Linked DNA regions of Leptothrix cholodnii SP-6. The main gene of each other region encodes a partner of the protein of the gene in region 2 in a complex. Links are inferred from orthologs where the notes say so. Each region holds a gene or a part of one and is shown on either strand. Other genes may lie near its edges. The genes, in order: sbcB and ssb.

Evidence for each region.
Region 1: the proteins of ssb (region 2) and sbcB are in contact, whole or in part, in a crystal structure (PDB 3C94), measured with the Escherichia coli proteins. The link is inferred for Leptothrix cholodnii SP-6 from one-to-one orthologs.

What each region holds. Positions count from the first base shown.
Region 1 is NC_010524.1:2,982,169-2,990,726, forward strand. What follows is about bases 2,279-5,120. They hold sbcB (exodeoxyribonuclease I), read right to left. Parts: upstream 4,506-5,120; coding sequence 3,051-4,505; downstream 2,279-3,050. Other genes in these bases: LCHO_RS13565 (DNA ligase), read right to left, coding at 2,279-2,888; LCHO_RS13575 (hypothetical protein), read right to left, coding at 4,560-5,120. Also shown: acnB (bifunctional aconitate hydratase 2/2-methylisocitrate dehydratase), read left to right, coding at 1-1,882; more of LCHO_RS13565, read right to left, coding at 1,977-2,278; more of LCHO_RS13575, read right to left, coding at 5,121-5,786; LCHO_RS13580 (undecaprenyl-phosphate glucose phosphotransferase), read right to left, coding at 5,815-7,209; LCHO_RS13585 (GGDEF domain-containing protein), read right to left, coding at 7,366-8,558. UniProt on the Escherichia coli protein: Degrades single-stranded DNA (ssDNA) in a highly processive manner.
Region 2 is NC_010524.1:595,584-604,093, forward strand. Bases 5,717-8,510 are described here. They hold ssb (single-stranded DNA-binding protein), read right to left. Parts: upstream 7,493-8,510; coding sequence 6,941-7,492; downstream 5,717-6,940. Other genes in these bases: LCHO_RS21910 (DUF2726 domain-containing protein), read right to left, coding at 5,717-5,787; LCHO_RS02785 (GNAT family N-acetyltransferase), read right to left, coding at 6,039-6,740; LCHO_RS02795 (RecQ family ATP-dependent DNA helicase), read left to right, coding at 7,651-8,510. Also shown: type IV-A pilus assembly ATPase PilB, read right to left, coding at 1-1,576; molecular chaperone HtpG, read left to right, coding at 1,943-3,847; LCHO_RS02775 (serine/threonine protein kinase), read right to left, coding at 3,864-4,946; more of LCHO_RS21910, read right to left, coding at 4,978-5,716. UniProt on the Escherichia coli protein: Plays an important role in DNA replication, recombination and repair. Binds to ssDNA and to an array of partner proteins to recruit them to their sites of action during DNA metabolism. Acts as a sliding platform that migrates on DNA via reptation.

The DNA.
Region 1 (8,558 bases), 2.4 Mb from region 2 along the record:
CGTCGGCGACGTGGTCGGCACCGGTTCCTCGCGCAAGTCGGCCACCAACTCGGTGATCTGGGCCACCGGCCAGGACATCCCGTTCGTGCCGAACAAGCGCTTCGGCGGCGTCACGCTGGGCGGCAAGATCGCCCCGATCTTCTTCAACACGCAGGAAGACTCCGGCTCGCTGCCGATCGAAGTCGACGTCACCAAGCTCGAAATGGGCGACGTGGTCGATGTGCGTCCGTATGACGGCAAGATCGTCCGCAACGGCGAGACCGTCGTCGAGTTCAAGCTCAAGAGCGACGTGCTGTTCGACGAAGTGCGCGCCGGTGGCCGCATCAACCTGATCATCGGCCGCTCGCTGACCGCCAAGGCGCGCGAGTTCCTGGGCCTGCCCGCGTCCACGCTGTTCCGCCTGCCCTCGACCCCGACCGCCACCAACGCCGGCTTCACGCTGGCGCAGAAGATGGTCGGCCGCGCCGTCGGTCTGCCCGAAGGCCAGGGCGTGCGCCCGGGCACCTACTGCGAACCGAAGATGACCACGGTCGGCTCGCAGGACACCACCGGCCCGATGACCCGCGACGAGCTGAAGGACCTGGCTTGCCTGGGCTTCTCGGCCGACCTGGTGATGCAGTCGTTCTGCCACACCGCGGCCTACCCGAAGCCGGTCGACGTCAAGACCCACCGCGAACTGCCCGCGTTCATCTCCAGCCGTGGCGGCGTCGCGCTGCGCCCGGGTGACGGCGTGATCCACAGCTGGCTCAACCGCCTGCTGCTGCCCGACACCGTCGGCACCGGTGGCGACTCGCACACCCGTTTCCCGATCGGCATCTCCTTCCCCGCCGGTTCGGGCCTGGTCGCCTTCGGCGCCGCCACCGGCGTGATGCCGCTGGACATGCCCGAATCGGTGCTGGTGCGCTTCAAGGGCCAGATGCAGCCCGGCATCACCCTGCGCGATCTCGTGCACGCCATTCCGCTGTACGCCATCAAGGCCGGTCTGCTGACCGTCGCCAAGGCCGGCAAGAAGAACGTGTTCTCGGGCCGCATCCTCGAGATCGAAGGTCTGCCCGACCTGAAGGTCGAACAGGCTTTCGAGCTGAGCGACGCTTCGGCCGAACGCTCGGCCGCCGGTTGCACCGTCAAGCTGAACCCGGCTCCGATCAAGGAATACCTCACCAGCAACATCGTGCTGATGAAGAACATGATCGCCGACGGTTACGCCGACGCCCGCACGCTGGCGCGCCGCATCGAGAAGGTCGAAGCCTGGCTCGCCAACCCGAACCTGCTCGAAGCCGACAAGGACGCCGAATACGCGGCCGTGATCGAGATCGACCTGAACGAGCTGACCGAGCCGGTGCTGTGCTGCCCGAACGACCCGGACGACGCCAAGCTGCTGAGCGAAGTGGCCGGCGCCAAGATCGACGAGGTCTTCATCGGTTCGTGCATGACCAACATCGGTCACTTCCGCGCGGCGTCCAAGCTGCTCGAAGGCAAGCGCGACATCCCGGTCAAGCTGTGGATCGCTCCGCCGACCAAGATGGACGCGTCCGAGCTGACCAAGGAAGGCCATTACGGCGTCTTCGGCGCGGCCGGTGCGCGCACCGAGATGCCGGGCTGCTCGCTGTGCATGGGCAACCAGGCGCAGGTGCGTGAAGGCGCGACCGTGGTGTCCACCAGCACCCGCAACTTCCCGAACCGCCTGGGCAAGAACACCTTCGTGTACCTGGCCTCGGCCGAGCTGGCTGCGATCGCATCGAAGCTGGGTCGCATCCCGACGGTGGCCGAATACGCCGCCGACATGGGCGTGATCAACAAGGACAGCAGCAAGATCTACACGTACCTGAACTTCGACCAGATCGAAGAGTACGCGGACACCGCCAAGGGCGTGTCGGCCTGAGCCACTGCGCCATGAACGGTCACTGATCGTTCCATGAGACAAGGCCCGCCGGGGTAACTCGGCGGGCCTTTTTCATGCCTGGATCACGCGTCGTTCAAGGCAGATCGTGCATGCGCCAGAAGGTCGCGAAGCGCGGCAGCCCGCTGTTCGTGAGGCCGCGGTAGCGATAGGTCACCCAACGGCCCGGCGCGGGCGGATCGTCGCGTTCGGCGTCCGACAGGCCCGAGCCCAGCGCGAACTCCCTGCCGTCGGGCGTGCGCACCCGCAAGGCGCCGAGCCGGCCGGCGTGGCGGCCCTTGCCGGGCAGGTGGCCGATCACCATCGCCTCGGCATCGAGCTGCGGCTTGAGCTTCAGGAGCCAGTCGCTGCGGCCGGTGACGTAGGGTGCATCGGCGCGGTGCAGCATCAGCCCTTCCCCGCCGGCGGCGATCACTTCGGCCAGCCAGCGGTCGAGTTCCTGCCGATCGTCAAGGCGGCGCTGTTGCACCACGTGCGCGCCCGCCACGGCGTCGGTGCCGGGCAGCAGTTCGCGCATCGCCCGATGCCGCTGAGCGAAGTCGCCCGGCGCGTCCGGCAGCTCGAACACGGCATAACGCACCTCGCGCCAGAGCGGGTCGTCGGCCGAATGCTCGCGCCGGATCAGCGCCGACATCGCGTCGAAGCGGCTGCGACCGAGCCAGAGTTCGCCGTCAAGGGCACGCGTCGGCAGCCGGGCGGTGAAATCCGCCGGCGCCCGGATCGGGATGCCACTGCGCAGCAGCAATTGCCGACCGCTCCAGAAGGCCCGCACGCCGTCGAGCTTTTCGCTGACCAGATGGCTCGAAACATCCAGGTCCGGCCCGGCGGGCCTGGCCAGCAGCAGGGCCGGCGGAACGGGGGCAAGAGGCTCGGCCCGGGCCGAGTCATGCCGCAGGCCGAGGCTGCCGAGCGCCCCCGCCATCGGTACAGCCCAGGCCTGGGCCAGGCCCCAGGCCAGCCAGCGTCGTCGATCCGGTCGTGTGTCCATCGCAGCCCCTTGCGGCGTCATGCGCCGTGATGCGCGCGGTACCGGCCGATCCGGCCCTGTGCGGCACGACATGAGGGTAGGCAGAACCGGCCCGCACGTCTCTCCCCCCGGAGAGGGAGACGATGGGGGATGCCGCCGGGGCGGCGGCGCGCCGTGCCGGCCTCAGGGCGGCGGTGGCGCGATCTGCTCGGCGTAGTCGTAGAGCGCGCCCAGGATCTCCGGGCCGCGCTCGTCGTCTTCGGGCAAGGCTTCGCCCAGCGTGTCGATGCGCTCGAAGAACGCCGCCAGCGTCATCGCCCCACCCGCGCCGTCGTGCAGGCGTCGTGCGCAATGCCGTTCCCAGCGCGCGCGCTCCTCGTCGCGCAAGGTCTGCGGGAAGTTGCGGGCGCGCCAGCGCAACAGCAGCTCGTCGAGCCTCGGGTCGTTGAACGTCGGCAGCTTGTCGGCGAGCTTCTCGGGTGCCAGCGCACGCACGCGCTGCAGCGTGCGGCGGTCGTCCTGGCCGATGAAGCCGCCGTACAGGTCCTCGTCGACGTCCGGCGGCTCGGCCGCTGCGGGCCGGGCGAAGACCTCCGGCCAGATGCCGGCCATCGTCGCGCCCTTGCGCGCGGCCAGTTCGGCGTGGTGCAGGGCCTGATCCTTGTCGATGCCCCAGCGCTGCGCCATCTCGGCGCCGAGCGTCTTGAGCTGCGCGATCACGACCGGCGACTTGTTGATGTGGATGCTCTTGATCGGCAGGCGACCGACACCCTCCGGCAACTCGCTCGCCTTGACGAACAGGCGCGCGCGGATCGCCTCGGCGTCGAGGGTGAACAGCTCGCCCGGGTCCTCGGCCAGGTCCCAGACGATGATCTCGTTCTTGTTGGTCGGATGCGGCGCCAGCGGCCACACGATCGCCAGGCAGCCGCGCTCGGGGCCGTACATGCCGGAGATGTGCAGGAAGGGGCGGCCCTGTCGTTGTGCACCCTCGATCTCGGCCAGCACGGCGTCCTTCTTGCGCAGGCGCAGGCAGAAGTCGAACAGCTTGGGCCGAGCGTTCTTGATCAGCCGCGCCAGCGCAATCGTGGCGCGCACGTCCGACAAGGCGTCGTGCGCGCCCTCGTGGCTGATGCCGTTGGCGGCGGTGAGGTGCTCGAGCTTGAACGACGGCCGACCGTCGTCGTGCCGGGGCCACTGGATGCCGTCAGGCCGCAGCGCGTAGCAGCAGCGCACCACGTCGAGCAGGTCCCAGCGGCCGCATTCGTTCTGCCACTCGCGGGCGTAGGGGTCGATCAGGTTGCGCCAGAACAGGTGGCGCGTCACCTCGTCGTCGAAGCGGATGCTGTTGTAGCCGACGCCGATGGTGCCGGGGCGCGCGAGCTGGTCTTCGATCGCGTCCGCGAAGGTGTGTTCGGGCACGCCGAGCTCGAGGCAGGTCTGCGGCACGATGCCGGTCAGCAGGCAGGACTCGGGGTCGGGCAGGTAGTCGGGCGCCGGCTGGCAATGCTGCATCAGCGGTGCGTCGATCTCGTTGAGATCGAGGTCGGTGCGGATGCCCGCAAACTGGGCCGGCCGATCGCTGCGTGGCGATCGGCCGAAGGTTTCGTAGTCGTGCCAGAAGAAGGTGTGCTCAGCCATGGGCCGGCACGTTAACCGATGCCGCGCCCGCCAAGGCGCGGCAAGCACCCGTCGTCAACGCCAGTAGAGCTGGCCGGAGCAGTTCAACACCGTCACGTCGTAGGCGTAGGTGATGGTCGAGGCCGGATCGCTGACCGAGCGGTCCTCCCAGTGCACGCCGCAGCCGAGTTCGATGTTGCGGATCGGCAGGTAGCGCAGTGACAGGTCGACGGCCTGGGTGCGGTCCGACGCCGAGTTGACGCTGGCCGCACCGATCGCGACCAGCGAGTTGTCGAGCGTGCGCCGGCTGGTGGACACGCCGGCGCCGAGCAGCACCTTGCCGGTCAGCTCCCACTGGGCCTTGACCGCCAGCGTGGTGCGCAGGCGGGTGTCGCTGGTGTCGAACGAGGTCTGGCCGATGTCGAAGCTGCTGCTGCCGATGTTGCTGTCGCGGCTCAGCGAGGTGTCGAGCGTGACCTTGGCGGTCGGGCGCCAGTTCCAGGCCAGCGCGCCGGTCCAGGTGTTGTAGTCGCGCGCCAGTTGCGCCGAGTGGCTTTCGCGGGTGCGGCTCAGGCGGGCGGTCAGCGTGCTGGCGCCGCTGGCTTCGAGGGTGCCGGTGAAATCGAGGTCGCGCCGCTTCACGTCGTCGCCGACGCCGTTGGCGAAATTGGGATAGCGGGCGTCGGTGTAGCGCGCCCCCACCCGCACCTGCAGGCCGCTGCCGGGGCGCACCGAGATGCCGCCGTTGCCGGTCCACTGGCGCACGTCGCGGGTCGGGCTGGCCTCGTACTGGACGCGGTTGGCCGACAGGCCGGCGTCGAAGGTGTACATCGTCACCAGGCCGACCCGCGCCTGGGTCGAGACGGTGTGGGTGCGCACCAGGTTGCGGCCGGCAAAGGTGCGGGTGTTGTCGACGTCGAAGCGGTCGAGCGACTGCCGGGTCTCGGCCAGCAGGTTGCCCGACCAGCGCTCGGCGGTGGCCCAGTCGAGGCGGGTGTTCAACGCATAGTCGGTGTTGTCGAAGCGCTTCTGGCTGCGGAACTGGTTGCGGTTGGCATTCAGGCTGGCGCTCAGGCGCTGGCGGCTGAGGGTCTGGTCCAGGCCCAGTCGCACGCCGGTCGACAAGAAGGTGTCGCTCAGCACCGGGCCGCCGGCCGGGGCGCGCTCGAGGTTGCTGTCGCGCGTGACGGTTTCGGACACGCCCAGGTAGTAGGGCGAGGTCTCGGCCCGGGCCTGCATCGCGCAGCCCAGCAGGGCGGCGCAGCAGAGGGCGTTCAGGGCGGGCAAGCGATTGAGGTTCATGGGGATTTCCTGGATCGGATCGTCAGGTTCAGAACGCGTTGCGGTCGAAGAAAACCAGCTTGATCGTGCGCGCGATGATGCGCAGATCCATGCCGATCGACCAGGTGCGCAGATAGGCGATGTCGTACTCGACGCGGGCGGCCATCTTCTCGACCACATCGGTCTCGCCGCGGCAGCCGTTGACCTGGGCCCAGCCGGTGATGCCGGGCTTGACCTTGTGGCGGATCATGTACGAACGGATGATCGGCCGGTACTCGTCGTTGTGCGCCACCGCATGCGGGCGCGGGCCGACGATGCTCATGCGGCCCTGCAGCACGTTGATGAACTGCGGCAGCTCGTCGAGCGAGGTGCGGCGCAAGAAGGCGCCGAAGGGCGTGATGCGCGGATCGTCGCGGGTGGCCTGGCGCACCACCCGGCCGTTGTCCATGGCGCGCATCGAGCGGAACTTGTAGACCACGATCTCGTCGCCGTCGAGGCCGTTGCGGCGCTGCCTGAAGATCACCGGCCCCGGCGAGCTGAGCTTGACGCCGATGGCGATCGCCACGAACAGCGGCGACACCAGCAGCAGGATCAGGCTGGCCAGCACGATGTCGCTGGCGCGCTTGGCCAGGCCGTTGATGCCGACGAACGGGCTCTCGAGCAGGCTGACGATCGGCACGCCGTCCATGTTGCGCATGCGGCCCTGGATCACGTTGACACCGAACACGTCGGGCACGAAGTAGATCGACACCGCCGTGTCCTGCAGCGCCGTGAGCAGGCGCATGATGCGCGGCTGCGAGCTCAGCGGCAGCGTGATGTAGACGTCCTTGATGCGGTGGCGGGCGATGCAGTCGACGATCTCGTCGAAGCGTGCGACCACCCGGTCGGCGGCTTCCGGATGGCGACGCTCGGGCTGGCGATCCTCGACGTAGCCGATGAAATCATGTCCGTAGGAGTGCCGGCTGCCGAGCGCCTGGGCCACCTTGACGCCCAGCGCGCCGGCACCGATCACCAGCGCGGGTCGGCGCGATTCGGGCTGCGCGGCGTGACTGCGCATCAGGCTGCGGCCGATCATCACGCAGGCGAACTGGGCCAGCGGCGTGATGGCGGCCCACCACAGCAGCACCGACGGCTCGAAGAACTTGAGGCTGTCGGTGGCGTAGCCGCACAGGCCGAGGATCAGCAGCACCACCACCCAGGCCGAGACGATGTCGACCGCGGAGTTGAGCGGCCGCTCGTAGAAGCGGTTGGTGCCGGGAAACACCAGCACCAGCATCAGGATGCACAGGATCATCACGGCGCGGTTGACCGGCTCGTCATGCAGCACCGTCACGGCCAGGAAGGTCGAGACGGCGAGCAGCGGCTCCGCGATGGCGGCAACGAAGACCGGCACCGACTGGGGCGCCGAGGCGTTGAAACCGGGTGACGTGCGTTGAGCGTGCATCGATGAGGGAATCGCCGGGCGAGGGCCAGTGTCGGAGGCGCCTATTGTCCGGTGGACACAACGCCGATCCACGCACCGGCGCGGCGCGGCGTGATGCTTTGCGCGCCTGCGCCTCGGTGCAAAGTCACACCGTGGCGCGTGGCGTTCAAGCGCCGTTCAGGCCACGCAGGTCCGGTTCTTGCCCGTGCGCTTGGCCTCGTAGAGCGCCTCGTCGGCGCGCTGCAGCGCCACCTCGATCGCCTCGCTCGGCCGGTACAGCGTCACGCCGGCCGAGAAGGTCACGAAGCTCTGCTTGCCCTCGTACATGAACAGCTCGGCCGACAGCAGCCGCTGCACCCGCGTCAGCACCCGCTGCGCCTCGTCGGACGGTGTGCCCGGCAGCAGCACCACGAACTCCTCGCCGCCGTAGCGCGCCAGCGTGTCGGTCGGCCGCAGGGCCTCGCCGACCCGGCGGGCCAGGAACTTCAGCGCCTCGTCGCCGGTCTGGTGACCCAGGCTGTCGTTCAGGCGCTTGAAGTTGTCGATGTCGAGCAGCCCGATCGCCAGGTCGGCGGACTCGCGCTCGACCCGTGCACGCTCGGCGTCGAAGCAGCGCAGCAGGCCGCGCCGGTTGGCGATCTGCGTGAGCTGGTCGGTGCAGACCTCCTGCGACAGCTGGCGCAGCTCGGCCTCGAGCTCGACCACCCGGTCGGCCATCGTGCGCGCCCGTTCGTGTTCATCGTGCAGGCGCTGCGTGGTCTGGCTGACCAGCATGTGCACCGTGCGGGTCTCGTCGACCATCTCGCGCACCACGCCGGCCAGGCCCTCGAGCGAATCGGCCGAGCCGATCACCTCGGCGTAGCGGCCCACGCTTTCGTTGAAGCGGCCGGTGTGGGCACCGAGTTCGCCGATGTCCTGCAGCATGCGGTGGATCAGGTGCTTGAGCGCGTCACGCGCCTGCGCCCGCTCGCGGCGCAACTGCTGCTGGCGCGCGCGGGTGGTGCCGAGCAGTTCGCTGACGGCGCTGACGCCGCGGCTGCTCAGGCCCATGCCGAGCTGTTCGCGCATCGCCAGGCACTGGCCTTCGACCCAGCTGTCGTCCTCGGCCAGTTCACCGAGCCCGTCAGTCAGCTCGTTGACCAGCGCACCGAGCTGGTCGACGAGGTGGTGGCGGTGCTGCAGGACGCGCCGCACGTCGTCGCAGGCGCTCTGCAGTTCGGCGATGTCGGCCGGCTCGTGACGGGCCTCTCTCACCGCGCTGGCCGCGCGCTGCAGCTTGCCGCCGACCTCGCCGGAGCGGCTCTCGCCCGGTGGCAAGGCAGCCTGCAGCGACGCTTCGAGCAGGTGCACGACCTGCGGCCATGCGCCCG
Region 2 (8,510 bases):
GGATCGCCTCGGTGATCGGCATCACCTGATAGACGCCGACCCGCCCGCGGTAGCCGTTGTTGCAGGCCGAGCAGCCGACCGCCTTGTAGGGTTTCCAGGAGCCGTCGACCTCGTCGGGCTTGAAGCCGGCGCGCAGCAGCGCCTCGCGCGGGTATTCGGCCGGAGCCTTGCAGTTCTCGCACAGGCGTCGGCACAGTCGCTGGGCCGAGATCAGGATGATGCTCGAGGCGATGTTGAACGGCGGCACGCCCATGTTGAGCAGCCGCGTCAGCGTGGTCGGGGCATCGTTGGTGTGCAGCGTCGACAGCACCAGGTGGCCGGTCTGGGCGGCCTTGATCGCGATGTCGGCGGTCTCGATGTCGCGGATCTCGCCGACCATGATCACGTCCGGATCCTGGCGCAGGAAGGCGCGCAGCGCGACGGCGAAGTTCATGCCCGCCTTGTCGTTGACGTTGACCTGGTTGATGCCGGGCAGGTTGATTTCGGCCGGATCCTCGACGGTCGAGATGTTGACGCCGGGCTGGTTCAGGATGTTCAGGCAGGTGTAGAGCGACACCGTCTTGCCCGAGCCGGTCGGGCCGGTGACCAGGATCATCCCGTACGGCCGCTTGATGGCCGACAGCAGCCGATCCTTCTCCTCGCGCTCGTAACCGAGCGCCTCGACGCCCAGCTTGGCCGACGACGGGTCGAGGATCCGGATCACGATCTTCTCGCCGAACAGCGTCGGCAGCGTGCTGATGCGGAAGTCGATTGCCTTGTTGCCGAACTTCAGCTTCATGCGGCCGTCCTGCGGCACGCGTTTTTCGGCGATGTCCAGGCGGCTGATGACCTTGATGCGCGAGGCCAGCTTGTCCTTGATCGCCACCGGCGGCTGGGTGATCTCGCGCAGCTCGCCGTCGATGCGAAAGCGCACCCGGTAGGTCTGCTCGTAGGGCTCGAAGTGCAGGTCCGACGCCCGCATGTTGATCGCGTCGATCAGCATCTTCTGCAGGAAGCGCACCACCGGCGCGTCCTCGACGTCGGTGGTGACCTCCTCGTCGGGCTTGGCGTTCGGATCCTGCTCTTCGACGTCGAACTCGAAATCGCCGGCGACGATCGATTCGAGCGCCTCGGTCGCCGAGGTGCTCTTGGCCTCGACGATCTTGGCCAGCTTGTCGTATTCGACGATCACCCACTCGGGCGTCAGCTGGGTGGCGAACTTGATGCGGTCGACCGCTTCCTGGTCGGTCGGGTCGGCGCCGCCGATGAACAGCCGGTTGCCGCGTTTGCCCAGCACCAGCACCTGATACTGCGACAGCGTGCGCGCGTCGACCAGGTTCTGCGGCAGCTTGCTGACGTCGACCGCGTCGAGGTCGAGCAGCGGCACGGCCAGCGCGTGCGACAGCGTGTGGGCCAGATCGGCCGAACTCAGCAGATTGGCGCCGACCGCGGCGGCGACGAAGTTGCGGCGCTGATCACGTGCGAGGCGGGCGAGTTCTTCGGCCGCGCGGGCGTTCAGCTTGCCGGCGTGCACCAGCACGCGGGCCACCCCGGAGAGGGTGCTTTGCGGGGCGTCGGACAGTGTTTCAGCGGCCACGGTGGCGAGTCTGGCTAAGGGGACGATTGGGTCGGATGATCCGTGATCGCGTCCAGGCTGTAAATCGGCGCCGGCCTGGGGCGGGCCTGGGCCCGCGTCCGGGCTGGAAGCCGGCACGGAAGCACTGTAACGAAAGACGAAACGGGGCCCGATCATGGCGCATGCCTCGGGCCTGAAAGTGTCAGTGTGCATTTGCTTGCAATTGCGTTGCCGGATCCACACGCCCGGCCGCGGCAGGGGTGGGGCTTGAAAGTCGCCCCCTTCGCCCCCAGCATCAGTGCGCAGCAAGGCCTGAGGCCGCCAGCGTCGCCAGCGCGCGTTCAGGAACCTTTCGTCATCCCCGCCTTACCGAGAGAGAGCGTCCCCATGGAGAAGCAGACCCTGTCATTCCAGGCCGAAGTGAAGCAGTTGCTGCACCTCGTGACCCATTCGCTGTATTCGAACAAGGAGATCTTCCTGCGCGAGCTGGTCTCCAACGCGTCGGACGCCTGCGACAAGCTGCGTTTCGAGGCGCTGAACAACAACGCCCTGTTCGAGGACGCGCCCAATCTGGAAGTGCGCATCAGCTACGACCGCGCGGCGCGGCGCATCGTCATCAGCGACAACGGCATCGGCCTGTCGGCGGCCGAGGCGATCGAGCACCTGGGCACCATCGCCAAGAGCGGCACCAAGGAGTTCATGAGCCGGCTCGAAGGCGAGCAGGCCAAGGACGCCAACCTGATCGGCCAGTTCGGCGTGGGCTTCTACTCGGGCTACATCGTGGCCGACCGCATCACGGTCGAATCGCGCCGCGCCGGTCTGGCGATCTCCGAAGGCGTGCGCTGGAGCAGCGAAGGCACTGGCGACTTCGAGGTCGAGACCATCACCCGCGAGGCCCGCGGCACCGACGTGATCCTGCACCTGCGCGAGGACGAGGACGAGTTCCTGAGCACCTGGAAGCTCAAGTCCATCATCAGCAAGTACAGCGACCACATCTCGCTGCCGGTGCTGATGCGCAAGGAAACGTGGGACGCCGAGAAGGGCGAGAACGTGATCTCCGACGAGTGGGAGCCGGTCAACAAGGCGGCCGCGCTGTGGAGCCGCAGCAAGAGCGAGATCACCGACGCCGAGTACAAGTCGTTCTACGAACAGCTCACCTACGACCAGACCCCGCCGCTGGCTTACACGCACAACCGCGTCGAGGGCCGCAACGAATACACCCAGCTGCTCTACATCCCGGCCAAGGCGCCGATGGACATGTGGAACCGCGACAAGCGTGGCGGCGTCAAGCTCTACGTCAAGCGCGTCTTCATCATGGACGACGCCGAGGCGCTGATGCCGGTCTACCTGCGCTTCGTCAAGGGCGTGATCGACTCGGCCGACCTGCCGCTGAACGTCAGCCGCGAACTGCTGCAGGAAAGCCGCGGCGTCAAGGCGATCCGCGAAGGCTCGACCAAGCGCGTGCTGTCGATGCTGGAGTCGCTGGCCGACAGCCAGGACGAGACCAGCGCCGCCGCCGACAAGGCCAAGTACGCCGAGTTCTACAAGGAATTCGGCTCGGTGCTGAAGGAAGGCATCGGCGAGGACCACGCCAACCAGGAGCGCCTGGCCAAGCTGCTGCGTTTCGCCTCGACCCACGCCGACGAAGGCGTCAGCTTCGCCGACTACGTGGCGCGCATGAAGGAAGGCCAGGAGGTCATCTACTACATCACCGGTGACACGCTGGCTGCGGCCAAGAACAGCCCGCAGCTGGAGATCTTCAAGAAGAAGGGCATCGAGGTGCTGCTGTTCACCGACCGCGTCGACGAGTGGATGCTCAGCCACCTCTACGAGTTCGAGGGCAAGAACCTGCAGAGCGTCGCCAAGGGCGCGGTCGACCTTGGCAAGCTGCAGGACGAAGAGGAGAAGAAACACGCCGAAGAGGCCGCCGTTGGTTTCAAGCCGACGCTCGATCGCCTGAAGAAGTCGCTCGAAGGCCGCGCCAAGGACGTGCGCGTGACCACCCGTCTGGTCGACTCGCCGGCCTGCCTGGTGGCCGAGGAGGGCGACATGAGCGGCCACCTGGCGCGCCTGCTCAAGCAGGCCGGCCATGCCGCGCCGGCGTCCAAGCCGGTGCTGGAGGTCAACGCCGAACATCCGCTGGTGCGCAAACTGGCGGCGATCGGCGACGGCGAAGCGCGTTTCGACGATCTGGCGCAGGTGCTGTTCGACAACGCCCTGCTGGCCGAAGGCGGCCAGCTCGAGGATCCGGCCGCGCACGTCAAGCGCATCCAGGCGCTGATCCTGGGCTGAGGTCGGCGCAGGGCCTTCAGGCCACCAGCGCGGGGCCTTGCATCGCGCCAATCTGCTCGTGCAGCACGGTGGTCTGCTGGGCCCAGTACGACGGGCTCTCGAACGACGGAAAGGCGATCGGGAACGCCGGGTCGCGCCAGCGCCGGGCGATCCAGGCGCTGTGGTTGATGATGCGCAGCGTGCGCAGCGCCTCGATCAGGCCGAGCTCGCGGCGGTCGAATTCGCGCAGCGTTTCATAGCCGTCGAGCAGCGCGCCGAGCTGGGTCTGCATCTCGTGGCGTTCGCCGCCGAGCAGCATCCACAGGTCCTGCACGGCCGGGCCCGTCACGGCATCGTCGAGGTCGACGAAGTGCGGGCCGGCGTCGGTCCACAGCACGTTGCCGGCGTGGCAGTCGCCGTGCACGCGCAGCAGCTGGAGGTTGCCGGCGCGCGTGAACAGCTCATCGACCTGGTCGAGCGCGGCCAGGCTGGCCTGGCGCCAGCCGGCGAGCGCATCGGGTGGTAGCAGGTCCTGATCGCACAGCCAGGCGACCGCGGCGCGGGCGATGCGGCTGCCGTCGAGCCGCAGGCGGTGTTCGAACGGCCGGGCCTGCCCGACCAGGTGCAGGCGGGCCAGGAAGCGGCCGATCCATTCGAGCACCGCCGGGTCGTCCAGCTCGGGCGCTCGGCCGCCGCAGCGCGGGCTCGCTGCGTAGCGCCAGCCCTGCCAGTCGGCCAGCGTGGGCGGCGTGCCCAGCAGCCTCGGCGCGGGCTCGATGCCCAGGCCGGCGGCGAGCACCAGCGGCGGCACGGCCGGCACCTCGGCGGCTGCCAGTTCGAGCGCGAACTGATGTTCTTCGAGGATCTGCGCGTCGCTCCAGCGCGCGGCGCGGTAGAACTTGGCGACCACCACGCGCTCGTCTTCCAGGTGGACCTGGAAGACCCGGTTCTCGTAGGAGTTGAGCTGCAGGATGCGGCCGTCGCCGCGCAGGCCGGCGGCGTCGAGCGCGTCGAGCACCGCGTAGGGGGTCAGGCCCGCGTAGGGCTGTTCGTCGGTGGCTTGCTGTGGAGCGGGCAGGCGGTAGGCGGGCGGCAGGTCATCCGGGGCGATGTCGTTCATGCCGCATGCTAGACCACGCCACCGCGCCGCGTCAGACCCGGCCGATGATGTGGCCGGCGGCGTCGCCGCTCGGGCCGAAGTCTTCGCTGCGGCGGATCGGGCCGCGACCGCCGGCCCACGACGAGCTGGGCCGTGGCGCCGGGCGCTGCGTGGCACCGGTGGCGGCCGGGCCATCGTCGGCGAACGGGTCGCGTTGGGTTTCGGGGGCGAAGAACGAGTCCTGCGCAAAACCCGATTCGTACCACTGGGTCTGGCTGTCGGCCGACCGGCCGCGCATCGCATGCGCCAGCGTCGAGCGGCGCTCCTGGCTGTCGCGCAAGGTGCCGGGCACCATCGGTCGGCTCGATTCCGACTGGTGCGGCACCAGCATCTGCAGCTCGGCGGCCGACGGCAGCTGGTCGGTGCGGCACTTGACGTAGCGCACGCGGCAGGCTTCGAGCACCGACTGCTTGATGGTGGCGGCGCGCTTGGAGGCCGGCCGCGACGGCCGTTCGATGTCGATGGCGGCGAGCACGCGGCCGTTGTCGGCGCAGACCACGAAGCTGACGTGCAGCGGGCCCAGCAGGTTGAACCAGTAGCGCAGCTCGTTGCGATCCTGCGGCTGGCAGAAGCGCACCAGCGGCAGCTTGGCCAGCACCGTGTGATGCGGCAAGGCGGCGCGCAGCTGCCGATAGAGCGCACGTTCTTCGGGCGAGAAGATCGGCCGTTGCGCCAGCGGCCACTCGGTGGGCAGCTCGTCGCGCACCGGGCTGGCTTGCCGGGACCGCTGCAACGCGAGCAGCGCCAGGCTCAGCATGGCGATGATCGCGACGACTGCAATGATCCAAACGTTGTTCGGCATGGTGGTGTGCTTCTGGATTCGGCTGACTTCGGGCACCTGTCGCAGGCTGGAGCGCGGGCTCGGTCAGCACATGACATCGGGGCCGATGGTACGGGGCTGTGTAACGACATGTGAATCCCGGGCCTGGGTGCGGGGGCATCGCCCTGCAGGCCCCGAAAACGCAAACGGCAGGCGCGCGGCCTGCCGATTTTTCGTCTTGTGCGCGAGTGCGTGTTCCGCCGCCGCACCGGTGTGCAGATTTTCTATTGCTTCTATTGGGAAGCGACGTGGCGCCGGCGCGATATCTGATGCTTGATCTCGTTGACGACGGCCAGCACCCAGCCCACCTGGCGGGCGTGCAGCTTGACCCGGTAGTTGAGCGCCGAGACCCGGTCCGCCACCAGCTCTTCCACGCGCGACGCCAGGCTGTGCGGCGGCAGTTGCAGCCAGGCTTCCGATTCGCTGCCCTCGCGCCGGACCTCGGCGCCGGCCTTGCGGGCGATGCGCAGCATGGCGGTGTTCTCGCTCAGCGCGTGGATCATCAGGCGATCGATCGAGCGGTTGCGTGCATGGCGCAGCGCATGGCTGAACAGGCGGTCGCCGTAGCCGCGTCCGCGCGCATGGCTGCGCACCGACACCGCGAACTCGACCATCGCCCCGTTGGTGTCGCCCTCGACCGGCTCGGCATAGGCCAGCTGCGAGATCGCCACCAGCTCGAGCCGCCGATCGAAGATGCCGAACAGCTCGCTGCGCTGGAAATCCAGCGTCTCGACGTATTTCTCGATCCGCTCGTCGCTCGCCGGATAGCCGAAGCGCAGGTAACGATCACGCTCGCTCAGGCTCAGCAGGTGGCGCAGCACCCGCATGCGGTGGCGCTGCGACAGGCGCCGGATCGGCAGCCAGCGCCACACCCGCGAGCGCGGACGAGGGTTGACCGCTGAACCGGTGGACGAGGGAGTGGGGGACAACTTCATGGTGGCATGATAAGGGTAAACCCTGATTTCTGTCAGGCGGCCTGCCAGTCGCTGTCTGCGTCCGGGGGGTGCTTTGCACGAAATGCCGAGGGCTGCGCACGCCCATGTTCGAGACAAGTGGCCCGCATGTAAACCAATAAAAAAGCCCCTTGCTGCGAAAGCAAGGGGCCTGCTGGTTGGCCCGACCGGAAACTCGATTCTCAGAACGGAATGTCGTCGTCCATGTCGTCGAAGCCGGTGGACGACTTCGGTGCCGGTGCCGGGGCGGGTGCGCGCGGGGCGCTGGCACGCGGGGCCGGGGCCGCGCGGCCTTCGGGCGCCTCGCGGCGATAGCCGCCGCCGCTGCTGCCGCCGCGTCCGCCACCGCCGCCCATCTCTTCTTCGGCGCCCATCTCGCCGCCACCGCCGCCGCCGCTTTCACGGCCGCCGAGCAACTGCATCTGGTCGGCGACGATTTCGGTGGTGTACTGGTCGCGGCCTTCCTTGTCCTGCCACTTGCGGGTCTTCAGGCGGCCTTCGACGTAGACCGGGCGGCCCTTGCGCAGGTATTCGCCGGCGATCTCGGCCAGGCGGTCGTAGAAGACCACGCGGTGCCATTCGGTTTCTTCCTGGCGCTCGCCGCCGTCCTTGCTCTTCCAGTTGCGGGTGGTGGCGACCGAGACGTTGCAGACGGCCGCGCCGCTGGGGGTGTAGCGCACCTCCGGGTCGCGCCCGAGGTTGCCGATGAGAATGACTTTGTTGACCGAGGCCATGGCCTGCTCCTGAGGTGCCGGACCGACGGGTCGGCAGCCGGTGATGGGTGCGTCGTGACGCGATTGAGGCGTGGAATTGTGCCAGCGTCGCCATCGCCCGACCGCCCTCTTGAGGGGGATCCCGGTGCCGCGGATGGGCCGGCTACCATCGCCGCGCCATGACACCACCGATCCCCCACGACGCCAGCCCCGCCCTGCAAGTGCTCGGCGAAGTGTTCGGCTACAGCGCCTTCCGCGGCCAGCAGCAGGCCATCATCGAGCATGTGGTGGCCGGCGGCGACGCGCTGGTGCTGATGCCCACCGGCGGCGGCAAGAGCCTGTGCTACCAGGTGCCGGCGATCGTGCGACAGCGCGCCGGCCAGGGCGTTGCGGTGGTCGTCAGCCCGCTGATCGCGCTGATGCACGACCAGGTCGGCGCGCTCGAGGAAGTCGGCGTGCACGCCTCCTTCCTCAACTCGACGCTCGACAACGCCCAGGCCCAGGCGATCGAGCGCGAGCTGCTGTCGGGCCGCCTGACGATGCTCTACGTCGCACCCGAGCGGCTGCTGACGCCGCGCCTGCAGGGCATGCTGGCGTCGCTGCACGAGCGCGGCCGGCTGTCGCTGTTCGCGATCGACGAGGCGCATTGCGTCAGCCAATGGGGCCACGATTTCCGCGAGGATTATCTGCAGCTGTCGGTGCTGCACGAGCAGTTTCCGGGCGTGCCGCGCATCGCGCTCACCGCCACCGCCGACGACCACACCCGCGCCGACATCGTCGAGCGGCTGCAGCTGCAGGACGCGCGGCTGTTCGTCAGCAGCTTCGACCGGCCCAACATCCGCTACACGCTGGTCGAGAAGGTCAAGCCGCGCGACCAGCTGCTGCGGTTCATCCGCGACGAACACGAAGGCGAAGCCGGCATCGTCTACTGCGGCAGCCGCAAGAAGGTGGAAGAGACGGCGAGCTGGCTGGCCGAGCAGGGTGTCGATGCGCTGCCGTATCACGCCGGGCTGGACGCCGAGGTGCGGCGTCGCCATCA